DNA from 3 places in the Mesorhizobium sp. M0001 genome. Region 2 is predicted to be linked to each of the others. Evidence: predicted binding sites of a transcription regulator. Region 2 holds the regulator's gene; each other region holds the start of a gene.
The links. The regulator LexA, encoded in region 2, represses DNA repair genes until DNA is damaged. The targets are predictions, from matches to a motif close to TGTTCNNNNTGTGTTCNG.
Positions count from the first base shown of each region.

Region 1: a site for LexA is predicted at 3,194-3,211, ahead of NKK50_RS18570 (DNA recombination protein RmuC). Genes of this name have one in related genera too.
Region 3: a site for LexA is predicted at 1,690-1,707, ahead of NKK50_RS18735 (YifB family Mg chelatase-like AAA ATPase). Genes of this name have one in related genera too.

Region 1 is NZ_JAMYVS010000006.1:112,888-117,038, reverse strand. It holds gene NKK50_RS18585 (cation diffusion facilitator family transporter) at 1-437, shown strand, start outside; gene NKK50_RS18580 (GFA family protein) at 516-920, shown strand; gene NKK50_RS18575 (class I SAM-dependent methyltransferase) at 1,002-1,808, shown strand; gene NKK50_RS18570 (DNA recombination protein RmuC) at 1,908-3,161, opposite strand; gene def (peptide deformylase) at 3,265-3,795, shown strand; gene NKK50_RS18560 (hypothetical protein) at 3,895-4,151, shown strand, end outside.
Region 2 is NZ_JAMYVS010000004.1:296,219-300,369, forward strand. It holds gene NKK50_RS14290 (ComEC/Rec2 family competence protein) at 1-1,582, shown strand, start outside; gene lexA (transcriptional repressor LexA) at 1,576-2,358, opposite strand; gene NKK50_RS14300 (GntR family transcriptional regulator) at 2,562-3,326, opposite strand; gene kynU (kynureninase) at 3,494-4,151, shown strand, end outside.
Region 3 is NZ_JAMYVS010000006.1:143,466-147,616, reverse strand. It holds gene NKK50_RS18735 (YifB family Mg chelatase-like AAA ATPase) at 63-1,595, opposite strand; gene NKK50_RS18730 (glycosyltransferase) at 1,844-2,908, opposite strand; gene NKK50_RS18725 (glycosyltransferase family 2 protein) at 3,093-4,151, shown strand, end outside.

The sequences.
Region 1 (4,151 bases), on a different contig from region 2:
TGTTCGTCGCCTTCGCCGGCATATTGGCGGCCGAACTCCTCGACATGCCCGAACTCGACGGCGTCGCCTCGATCGGCATCGCGATGATCCTCGGCGCCACCGCCATCTTTCTGGCGCGCGAAAGCAAGGGATTGCTCATCGGTGAGCCGGCCTCGGCGGAAGTGCAGGCCAAGGTGCTGGCCATCGCCCAGCAGGATCCGGCGGTGCAGCGGGCCAACGGCGTTCTCACCGTCCATCTCGGCCCGCAACAGATCGTCGCTGGGCTGAGCATCGAATTCGAGGACCATCTGACGGCGCCTGAGATCGAAGCCTGTGTCGAGCGCATCGAGGCGCTCTTGAAAAAAGAAATGCCGGAGATCACCAGACTGTTCGTCAAGCCGCAGACGACCGGAACCTGGGAGCACCGGCGCAAGCAGGTCGAGGCGGCGTCGGACTAGTTCTTGGACCAGCAGTCCACCGTTGGCCCCATCGCCTGGTCCCGCTAAGATCACTCGACGGATTTCGGAGAATCAACCATGAAAATCGATGGTGGGTGCCATTGCGGCGCCATAACTTATGAAGCAGACGTCGACCCGGAAAAGACCTCTATCTGTCATTGCACCGACTGCCAGCAACTGACCGGCACCGCCTTTCGTGTCACTGTTCCCGCGCCTGAGGATCATTACAGGATCACCAAGGGCACACCGAAGGTCTATATCAAGACGGGATCGAGCGGCGCCAAGCGTGCCCAGGCGTTCTGCGGCGACTGCGGTTCGCATCTTTACGCAACGTCGGTTGACGACGGGCCGAAGGTCTATGGGATCAGGGCGGGGACCGCGCGGCAACGCGAGGATCTCGTTCCGACCCAACAGAAATGGCACCGATCGGCCCTGCACTGGCTTCCGGAATTCGAGGGCGTAAGCATCGTAGAGGCGCAGTAGCACCTGCCTCCCGGTTAAACGCGGCCCAAACCAGCCAATTATGTGCTAGGCTCGCCATCAAACGGATGGCGGGGGATAGCAATGTCGGAAACGGACAAAGTGTTTGCCGGCTCGATTCCGGAAAACTACGACCGCTACATGGTGCCGTTGATCTTCGAGCCGTTCGCCGCGGATTTGGCACGACGGGCAGCGTCCTTGTCGCCCGGCGCCGTCCTGGAAGTCGCCGCCGGCACCGGCGTTGTCACCCGCGCATTGGCGCCGAAACTGTCCCCTGGCGCAAGCTATGTCGTGACCGACCTCAACCAGCCTATGCTCGACTACGCGGCCTCGCGACAAGCTCCCGACAGTCGCATACAATGGCGTCAGGCGGATGCTCTGGCGCTGCCGTTCGAAGATGCGGCTTTCGATCTCGTTTGCTGTCAGTTCGGCGCGATGTTCTTTCCCGACCGAGCCGCCGGCTATCGCGAAGCAAAGCGGGTCCTGAAGACCGGCGGCCATTTCCTGTTCAACGTGTGGGATCGCATCGAAGAGAATGTATTCGCCAATGATGTGACGAATGCTCTTGCGGAGATTTTTCCGAACGATCCGCCCCGCTTTCTCGCCCGCACGCCGCACGGCTACAATGACACTGCATTGATCCGCGGCGAGTTGGAAGCCGCAGGTTTCTCCCGTGTGGTGATCGAGACGAGGGCCGAACAAAGCCGTGCCTCCTCGCCGCGCCTTCCGGCGGTTGCCTATTGCCAGGGAACTCCGCTTCGCAACGAAATCGAGGCCAGAGGAAAACTGGAAGCCGCAACCGATCACGCCGCGTCCGTGATTGCAGCCAGGCACGGCAGCGGCGAGGTTGCGGCCAAGATCCAGGCGCACGTGATCGTGGCTACGGTCTAATGCATGTCGCCCAGAAGTGTGCCGCGGTTCCGGGACAACGACATGCATCAAAACAAAGACTTAAGCGCGTCGTATGAATCCGTTTCAGCGCGACGCGCTTTAATCGTCGCCTTCGACGACACGTAGCCTGAGCTGCCCCGTCTTGGAATCCGCCACCCGCACCCCGGCTTCGGCCTTGGCGGGTCCGCCACCGCGCACTTCGGCTTCGCTTTCGCCAAACTCCAGCGCTTCGATCTTTTGGCCGCGCTTGGTCACCTTCGACGTCGACACCAGTATCTCGTCGATATCCTTGGCCGACTGGCCAAAATGCGTCTGCAACCGGCGCACGCGTTCGTCGACGCGCGCGACGTCTTCCATCAGCCGGATCACCTCGCCTTGGATCAGATGCGCCTGTTCGCGCATGCGGGCGTCCTTGAGGATGGCCTGGATGACCTGGATCGACAGCATCAAAAGCGACGGCGAGACGATGATGACACGCGCCCGGTGCGCCTTCTGGACCACGGCGTCGAAATTCTCGTGGATTTCGGCGAACACCGATTCGGACGGCACGAACATGAAGGCGGTGTCCTGCGTCTCGCCCTGGATCAGGTATTTTTCCGAGATATCGCGGACGTGAATTTCGATGTCGCGGCGGAAAGCCTGGGCCGCGATCTTCTGTTGTTCGGCGCCATCGGCGGCGCGGATGGCGTTCCAGGCTTCCAGCGGAAACTTGGCGTCGATGGCAAGCTGCGGCGCACCGTTCGGCATCCTGACCAGGCAGTCGGGACGGCTGCCGTTTGACAGTGTTGCCTGGAACTCGTAGGCGCCCATCGGAAGGCCGTCGGCGACGATCGCCTCCATGCGCGACTGGCCGAAGGCGCCGCGCGTCTGCTTGTTGGACAGGATCGCCTGCAATTGCACGACCTGGCCGGCCAGCGACTGAATGTTGCCTTGCGCGGTGTCGATGACCGCCAGCCGTTCCTGCAGTTTGGCGAGGCTCTCATGCGTCGATTTGGTCTGTTCGGTCATGGTTTGACCGAGCCTGCCGGTCATGGCGTCGAGGCGCTGGCCGATCGACTGGTTGAGTTCGGCCTGCCTTGCGCCGAACACGTCGGCGATGGCGCCCATGCGGCCCTGCATCTCGGCCTGGCTTTGCAAAATGCCGGCCATCCGCGCCTCGGCGTCGCGGGCGTGGTCGGCGGCTTCCGCCGCGGCGATGGTGCGCGCCTTGGCCGATCGCCACAGCGCCACGACAAGCGCCAGGAACAGGCCGAGAAACACCAGCGCGCCGAGGGCCAGTGCATGGCCGAGCGTGATCGTCGTGGCGCCAAGCCGGGCAACGGGTTCGGAAAGGATGGTGCTCAGGTCGTTCATCCCGCCAGCATAGCCGATTCGCAGACCTGGCACAGATCAAAACGTGAACGAGACCGATTCGCACCGGTTGACGCTTCTCCTGCGACGTTTTAGGTGAGGCGCCATGTCGATCAAGCCGCTCATCATCCTTCCCGATCCCATCCTGCGCCAGGTTTCCAAACCAGTCGAACGCGTCGACGCGCCTTTGCGCAAACTGGCCGATGACATGCTGGCGACGATGTATGATGCGCCGGGCATCGGCTTGGCCGCAATCCAGATCGGCGAGCCGCTGCGCATGCTGGTCATCGACCTCGCCAAGGAAGACGAGCCGCCGGCGCCGCATGTCTTCATCAATCCCGAAATCCTCGAAAGCGCCGACGCCCGCTCGGTCTACGAGGAAGGCTGCCTGTCGATCCCGGACTATTACGCCGAGGTCGAGCGTCCCGCCTCGGTGCGCGTGAAATATCTCGACCGCGACGGCAAGCTGCAGGAGATCGAGGCCGAAGGCCTGATGGCGACTTGCCTGCAGCACGAGATCGACCATCTCAACGGTGTGCTGTTCATCGACCACATCTCGAAGCTGAAGCGCGACATGGTGGTCAAGAAGTTCAAGAAGCTCGCCAAGGACAAGGGGCCGGGCAAGCTGGTGGGATAGGCCCTGCTTTCGGCGACTCGCACAAAATCCCGTCTCGACCCGCCCCTATTGAGAGACGCTTCCTTGCGTGATATCATTGATATCAGACTGGAGACTCAGATGGGCGATATGTTGATCAGAGATATTCCCGAGCCGTTGAAGCGTGAAATCGAGCATGCGGCACGCAAGGGCGGCCAAAGCCTCTCGCTCAAGGCGATCGATTTATTGCGAAAAGGCATGGTTGCGGAAAAAGAAGGCAAGGCCGAGCCTGGACTCACGGCTTGGGATGCGATTCGCGCTGCCTTCGCCTCGGAAAATGCAATCAGCGACGAATTTGCGCAGATGATGGATGAGATCGAAGCGGAACGGAAACGCGA
Region 2 (4,151 bases):
CGCGCGCGAAAACATTGCCGACCATATCAGGGGCAAAATCGGCGGCGCCGAAGGCGAGATTGCCGCGGCGTTGATTGTCGGGGTGCGCGCCGGCATCCCGGACGAGGTCAACGAAGCGATGCGGCGCACCGGCATCTACCACATCATCTCCATCTCCGGCCTGCACATGGCGCTGGTTGCCGGCACCATCATGGTGTTGCTGCGTGGCGCCTTTGCGCTGTTTCCCGATTTCTCTTCGCGCCGCCCAGTCAAGAAATATGCAGCAGTGGCAGCACTCGTCTCCATCGCCGCCTATCTCGTCATTTCAGGCGTCGTGGTTGCCGCCGAGCGCAGCTTCATCATGCTGGCGGTCATGCTTGTCGCCGTGCTGTTTGATCGCGCCGCACTCACCATGCGCAATCTGGCGATCTCCGCCATTGCCGTCATCCTGGTGTCGCCGCACGAGGTGGTCGGTCCCAGCTTCCAGATGTCGTTTGCCGCCACCGCCGCCCTTGTCGGCGCCTATGCCGGCTGGGCCGATTACCGCGCCGACAAGGTGAGAACGCCGCTGGCAAAGCGCTCCTTCGTCGGCTTCCTGTCGCGAAAATTCGCGCTGGCCATGGGCGGCCTCGCCATGACCTCGATCATCGCCGGCAGTGCAACCTTGCTGTTCGCCATCTGGCATTTTCAGCGTGTGTCGCCGCTCAGCCTGATCGCCAATCTGGCCGTGATGCCGATTGTTTCGTTGATCGTCATGCCCTTTGCCGTGCTCAGCGCACTGGCGATGCCGTTCGGCGCCGACGGGCCGCTCCTCTATGTGATGGGCAAGGGTCTGATGGCGATGATCGCTATATCGGCCTGGATTTCCGAGCGCTCGCCGGTCGACGCCGTCGGGCTGATCTCCATCCGCTCGGTGCTGTTGGTGGCGGTCGCCCTCGTCATCGCCACCATGGCCACCACCTGGCTCAGGCTGGCGGCCGTGCCTTTCGCGCTGGCCGGCCTGTTGACGGTGCCGCAGGTGCTTACGCCCGACGTGCTCATATCCGAGGACGCACATCTGGTGGCCATGCCGATAGGTGGCGGCGAACTCGCCCTCAACCGCGAACGCTCCAACGAATTCACCACGGACAATTGGAAACGGGCGCTGCGGGCCGAAACCATTATCCCGCCCGAGATTTTCGAGGCAACAGATACGCGGTTCGATCTCGATCCGCTCGATCTGCCGCCCGGGTCGCCCTTCTATTGCATGGGCGATCTCTGTATCGCCCGGCACCCTTCCGGAGCCATTGTAGCGCTTGCGAAAGACCGCAAGACGGCGCGGCCGGCCTGTGCCTTCGCGAGCCTGATCGTCATCGATGACGCCACCGCCTACAATCCGTGCCGCGACCCGCTGGTGCTGGTCGTGACGAAGAAACAGCTGGCCCGCGACGGCAGCGCCGCCGTCTTCTTCGATCCGCAATCGGCAGCTGCAGCGCCAACCATCCGCTTCGCCGTCGACAAGCCGTATCGCCCCTGGCACGAGCAACGCCGCTTCTCCCGCGAAGCGCGCGGCCTGCCGCCTTACAACCAGCGTGAAAAATACAAACCCAAGCCGGCTCAGTAGCGCCGGATCAATCCGACAAGCTTGCCCTGCACCTTCACCCTGTCCGGTCCAAAAATGCGGGTCTCGTAGGCCGGGTTGGCGGCTTCCAGGGCGATCGAGGCGCCCTTGCGGCGGAAGCGTTTCAGGGTCGCTTCCTCATCGTCGACCAACGCCACCACGATCTCGCCGGGGCTGGCTGTGTCGGCATTGCGGATGATGACCGTGTCGCCATCGAAAATGCCGGCCTCGATCATCGAATCGCCCTTGACCTCGAGCGCGTAGTGTTCGCCGCCCATGATCATATCGGGCGGCACCGAGATCGAATGGGTCTGATGCTGGATGGCGTCGATCGGCACGCCGGCGGCGATGCGTCCCATAACCGGGATTGAAATCGCGGAAACGGCATCGTCATTGCCGGCCGACATCGAACGCGACGGCGAGCCCGGCTTGATCTGGCGGCCGAGACCGCCTTGGCCCATCGCGCCTTGTCCTTGGCCGCCTTGCCCTTGGCCGGTTTGACCAAGACTGCCCTGAATCACGCTCGGCGAAAACTTCCTCGCCGCATTGAGGCCTGGTGCGATCGAGTCGGGCAGCCGCAGCACTTCCAGCGCGCGCGCCCGGTTCGGCAGCCGGCGAATGAAACCGCGCTCCTCAAGCGCCGTGATCAGGCGGTGGATGCCGGACTTGGAGGCGAGGTCGAGCGCTTCCTTCATCTCGTCGAAGGACGGCGGGATTCCGCTCTCCTTCAGGCGTTCATGGATGAACATCAGAAGCTCATGTTGTTTGCGCGTCAGCATCGCGGCCCCCAAGGGTTCTGAAATCAGAATCAGAAAAAACAAACCCAGAACAAACACTATCTGTTCCAGTTGTGTTCCGCAACCTTTTAAAGTTTAATGAATGTGTTGACGTTTTGTTCAGCGTAACGTTCGGCGCTGCGAGCGCCGCCTGCGCCCATTTGCCGGCAACGGGTGAAACGAAGCCAAAGTGCCCTGCGCGTCGGCTACGACCGCCGCTTCCTTTTCGGACGGGGCTGCGCAGCATCCGCGCCGGGTTCGCTCTGGGCATAGACCTGCAGCGTGTAGCCGATGTGAGCGGTCATCAGAGTTTTCGCACGTTCGACGTCGCGATCGAGGGCCGCTTCCATCAGGGCGGTATGGTGTTCGATCGCCACGGCGTCGCGCAGGGCCGCCACGGCCTTCCGGTGTCCATCCGTGCGGCCGGCGGCGGCGCGCAGCGTCGGGACCAGACCCAGAAAGCGGTGATGGCGATGCAATTGGTCGGAAATCGTCGCATTGAAGCGCAGCAGCCAGCTGGATGTCGCGGCACTGAGCAGCGCCGCATGGAAGGCATCGTGTTTTTCGTACCACGCGTCGACCGCATCATCCGATGGATCGTCGAGAACAGACCCGCACCGTGAGAGACGATAGTGGGCGGCAACGACCGCGTCTTCCCACTCACGGTCGCCCTTCTCGATCGATTCCACCAGCAGGGGCAGTTCGACCACCAGCCGCGCACGCGCCAAATCCTCGAGCTCCGCCCGAGAGGCGGGAGCGACCGCAAACCCGCGGTTGCTGATGGCGGTCACAAGCCGTTCCGCCTCCAGCCGCGACAGCGCCTCGCGCAACGGCGTCCAGCCGATGCCGTAGGTGTTGCGCAGCGTGCTCAGCTTCAACGGCGCGGCAGGCGCCAGCCGGGTCGCAAGAATATCGCGCCTGAGCAGGCGATAGGCCACTTCCGTCTTCGAGGTCTGCTCGTCATCCAGCATCGTGATCCATCAGACATAAACGCTCGGCTGAGCATTATATATCAAAGCCTTTCAATGGGTGAATTATATATAATGTTTGACAGTTCAAGGGCGACCCCTCAAGATCGCCGGCATGTTTGGGCGGGCAGGCTCCGCCGCGCGCGTTTGTCCATGGAGGGGCGCGAATCATGATGACACCCGATCTCGCTGCAATCGAAGCAATGGATGCCGCCGATCCGCTGCGCTCCATGCGCGAACGCTTTGTCTTGCCGCAAGGCGTGATTTATCTCGACGGCAATTCCCTGGGTGCCGCGTCACCAGCCGTCTTCAGCGAATTGCAGCAGGCCGCCACGCAGGAATGGGCGCACGACCTCATTCGCGCCTGGAACACGGCTGGCTGGTTCAACATGCCGGTGGAACTGGGAGATCAGCTCGGACGACTGATCGGCGCGGCTGACGGGCAGACGGTGGTCTGCGACACAACCTCGATCAACATCTACAAGCTGCTGCACGCAGCGCTCGGCATGCGGCCGGATCGGTCGGTCATCGTTGCCGAGGGCGACAGTTTCCCGACCGACCTCTACATGGCCGAAGGCGTCGCCTCCACCCGGCCGAGAACGCGGCTGCGGCTGGAGGGCGTCGACGCGGCCGCAATCGAGGAGCTGATCGACGACAGCGTTGCCGTCATCCTGGTCAACCACGTCAACTACAAATCCGGCCAGTTGCGCGACATGCCGGCGCTGACGCGCAAGGCACATGACGCCGGCGCGCTGATCATCTGGGATCTCTGCCACACCGCCGGCGCCTTGCCGGTCGAACTCGACCGTGCCAGTGCCGATTTCGCTG
Region 3 (4,151 bases), on a different contig from region 2:
GACCATTCTTCGGCGACCCCCACCCTGCCGCTTCGGGGCCACCTTCCCCTCAAGGAGGAGCGTTACGCCGCCTGCGCTACCCGCTCCGACATCATGCGGTAGGAAATCGCCTCGGCCAGGTGAATTCGGCCGACGGTTTCGCTGGCGTCGAGGTCAGCCAGTGTGCGCGCCACTTTGAGCACGCGGTGATAGGCGCGCGCGGAAAAGCCGAGTTTCTCGCTGGCGTCTTTCAGCAGCGACAGGCCGGCGGCATCCGGCATCGCGATGTCCTCGATAACAGAAGGCGAGCAATGGGCGTTGGTGGTGGCGCTGGTAACGCCCAGCCGCTCGAAACGTTCGCGCTGGATGGTGCGGGCGCGCGCCACGCGCTGGGCAACGGCGGCACTTTTCTCCGCTCGGTCGGGCCGGATCAGGTCGGCGGCCGAGACCGCCGGTACCTCGATCCTGAGATCGATGCGGTCGAGCAGCGGGCCGGAAATGCGCGCCTGGTAGTCGGTGCGGCAGCGCTCACCGCGCAGGCAGCGATAGCCGGGCTCGCCGGCCATGCCGCAACGGCACGGGTTCATCGCCGCCACCAGCTGGATGCGCGCTGGATAGGTGACGCGGTGGTTGGCGCGCGCGATCATGCAGTCGCCGGTCTCCAGTGGCTGGCGCAGCGCATCCAAGGTCTGCGGCGTGAATTCGGGAAACTCGTCGAGGAACAGGACGCCGTTATGGGCAAGCGATACTTCGCCCGGCCGCGCCCTGATGCCGCCGCCGACCATTGCCGCCATCGAAGCCGAATGGTGCGGGGCGCGGAACGGCCGCCGGTCGGTGAGCTTGCCTTCGCCGAGCTCGCCGGCCACCGAGGCGATCATCGAGACTTCAAGAAGTTCCTTGGGCGCCAGTGGCGGCAGAATTGAAGGCAGCCTCTGCGCCAGCATCGATTTTCCCGAGCCGGGAGGCCCGACCATCAACAGATTGTGGCCGCCGGCCGCCGCCACTTCCAGCGCCCGCTTGGCGCTTTCCTGGCCCTTGATGTCTGAAAGGTCGGGCAGGTCGCGGGCCGAGACATGGATGCCGGGCTCGGGCCGCGACAGCACCTGCGTGCCGCGAAAATGATTGGCGATGGCAATCAGGCTGCGCGGCGCCAATATGTCGAAATCCTTGCCCGCCCAGGCCGCTTCCGGCCCGCAGCCGAACGGGCAGATCAGGCCTTTTCCCTCGGCATTGGCGCCGATCGCCGCCGGCAGCGCACCGGCGACCGTGGCAATGGTGCCGTCGAGCGACAATTCTCCGAGCACGACATAGGAGGCCAGCATGTCGCCCGGAATGGCGCCAAGGGCGGCCATCAGGCCGAGCGCGATCGGCAGATCGTAATGGCTGCCTTCCTTGGGCAGATCGGCCGGAGCGAGGTTGACCGTCACCTTCTTCGACGGCATCGACAGCCCCGACGCATGCAGTGCCGCCTGCACGCGCTCGCGGCTTTCGGCCACCGCCTTGTCGGCCAGCCCGACGATCTGCATGCCGACCTTGCCCGGCGCGATCATCACCTGGACATCGACCGGTACGGCCTCGATGCCCTGGAAAGCAACCGTGCGAACCCGCGCCACCATCTTGCTCTGCCCCCGGATATCGGCTCGCCTCGGCCTTGTGGTTCAGACCGCGAGCGACGTCAGGACAAGACAACCATAGATTTCAGGCCAAGACAAGAACATTACAGGAACATGCATTCGTGGTGGTTGCAGCGCGCTGTGCCGGTTGCAAAAACGGAAGATGGTTGAGCAAAATGGAACGGCTGCTCCGCCTCCTCGACCGCGTTAACAAGGCGACTAGGCCCTTCGGCAATCTGAGGGTGTTGCTTCTAAACGGTGATGAAGGCATCGACCGAACCTGAAAGCGATCGATCGATCGCGACCTGCGGTGGAAGCCACTCCATGACAGGATATCTGAAAGGCCAAGGCAGGGCGATCCGGCGCGAAGAGCCGCTCTCCAGAAAAATCTCGTTTACAAGGTCTATGAACCGCCCGCGGTCTCGTTCGATTCGTTTCAAAGTTTGCGAACGAATGTAATCCCGGGGAATTCGTCGCTCCTTCAGCGCTAAGACAGCCTCCGCGATGGATCGAGGATCGGGTGGAACTGTAAGCGAATAGTCGTCATCCAGATAAAGGTCTCGGCCGCCATGGTTCGGCGTCGTGACCACTGGAAGCCCCGCGAGAAGATATTCCGTGCTTGCGAACATTGGTCCTTCCAGGTGAGAGAGACAGATTCCCACGGCTGCACGATTTAGATGCGTGTTCACCTGAGCCGGTGCCAATCGGACAGGCTTGCCGGTGCCGTCAAACTCGTTGATAAAGACGTGATGCGGCGCGAGCTCCCTATGCCGATTTATTCGCGCTCTTTCCGACTCCGTCGTGGAGGATCCGCTTGAATCTCGATAGAAGACAAATGCGCAACGCTGGATGCCAAGCGACAAGTCATGGCGCTTCCACGGAGCCAGCTGCGCATTGTAGATTGCATCAAATTCTACAGGGACGTCATCGAGAGGCCTGAATATGTGTTCGGAGGTTGTTGACGTCTTGTTGTGCAGGACGGCGGCCTCGCCGGACTGGTTCAACAGATCAGCCTCTGGCTGAGTGTTGGAAAGGAAGATTAGCGAGTGACGGGGGTTCTTGAGTCTATGCAGAACGGCATAGGTCCGGATGGTTTTGACGCTAGCACTGTTTTCGATGGACCAGGTTGGCGAGATGAGAAACCAGGCGCGGTGGCTGCGTGGACGGAAAGGCATATGACTTGCTAATCCGAGCGGCGTACCGGACATTCCCGAATAGGATATGAACGGATCGTCCGACAGCAAACTGGCCTGAAGAGCAGGTTGCGACTTCGCGGAAGGGTGCCCTTTTCTGAGGTTGTGGCCATGACGCAGCATGGCTCTGACAATCTCGAATTTGGTAGGAGGGCGATACCCGTGCTGTAGGGTCAACATGCGGCAATTGTGATCTTGAGTGCGGAGAAAAACTCGCTTCGATAGAGAGAAATTTGGCAAAGAAACACCGCCAGTTGATCGACGGAATATCTCAGGCGATCAAATCTGGTGTACGGAGAAGCGCCTCTTGAAAGAAAACATCGTCCCAAGCGGAGCTGGTTCTCACATCGCGCTACCAACCGTATCCGTTTGCGTAGGCTGTTTCAATCAAGAGGCATTCATCGACACTGCGATCCGATCCGTAGCGGCGCAGACATACACTGCGTTCGAATGCGTGGTGGTCGATGATTTTTCGACCGACGGTTCCCGCCGAAGGATTGAAGAGTGTCTGTCCCAGCTTGGCGACAGTCGTTTCCGCTTTCTGCCCCGACTGCAAAATGGCGGGCAGTTGACAGCAATGATGACCGGGCTTGACGCGACAGCCGGGCCCCTGATCTCCTTTCTTGACGGTGACGATGCTTGGCATCCTGACTTCATAGAATGCCATGTGAGAGCGCATCTCAGCCAAACCCGTATCGCGGCAATGTCGAGCTCCGATGAGGTGGTGATAGATACGGCCGGCAACCTGCTTGCGGGCGGTCATCCCGTATTCCACCTGAACGACCCGCGATCGATGCCGAAAATGAGCGGCTACCTGCATGTCGACACCGAAGCTGACCCGACATTATTATTTATTGATCGGGGTACCGTGGGTTGGTTTTGGTCAACCACATCGGGGATGATGTTTCGTCGAGCTCCGCTTGAAATCATGCGTCCATCCGATCCGGACGAAATAAAGATATGTGCCGATGGTTATATGGCTCGTGCCGCCCATATGATCGGCGGAACCGTGAGGATTGGGCGGGCTCTTGGCAGTTATCGGCTTCACGGCGGCAATGGCTGGGCGGACGGGCGCATCCTGGGTACCGGAGTTGGCCTCGGCAGGATGTCGCCTGATACTGAAATAGCGATACGGCGGGCACTGGCCAATCGTTGGTGCGAAGTGGCGCCGGGACTGGCGCATTTAATCTCCCGCCACTCAATGCGCAGGACCTTGGTCGACCTGATCGGACTGTCTGCGGCTTTTGCATTGCTGGAAAAGAACTCCGATGCGGGTTTTCTGCTGAAAGACTGGGCAACACCACAGCGAAAATTGCAGACCAGACTTATCGGTCTCCTTCCTCCGAAACTGAGGCCTCGGCGCTTC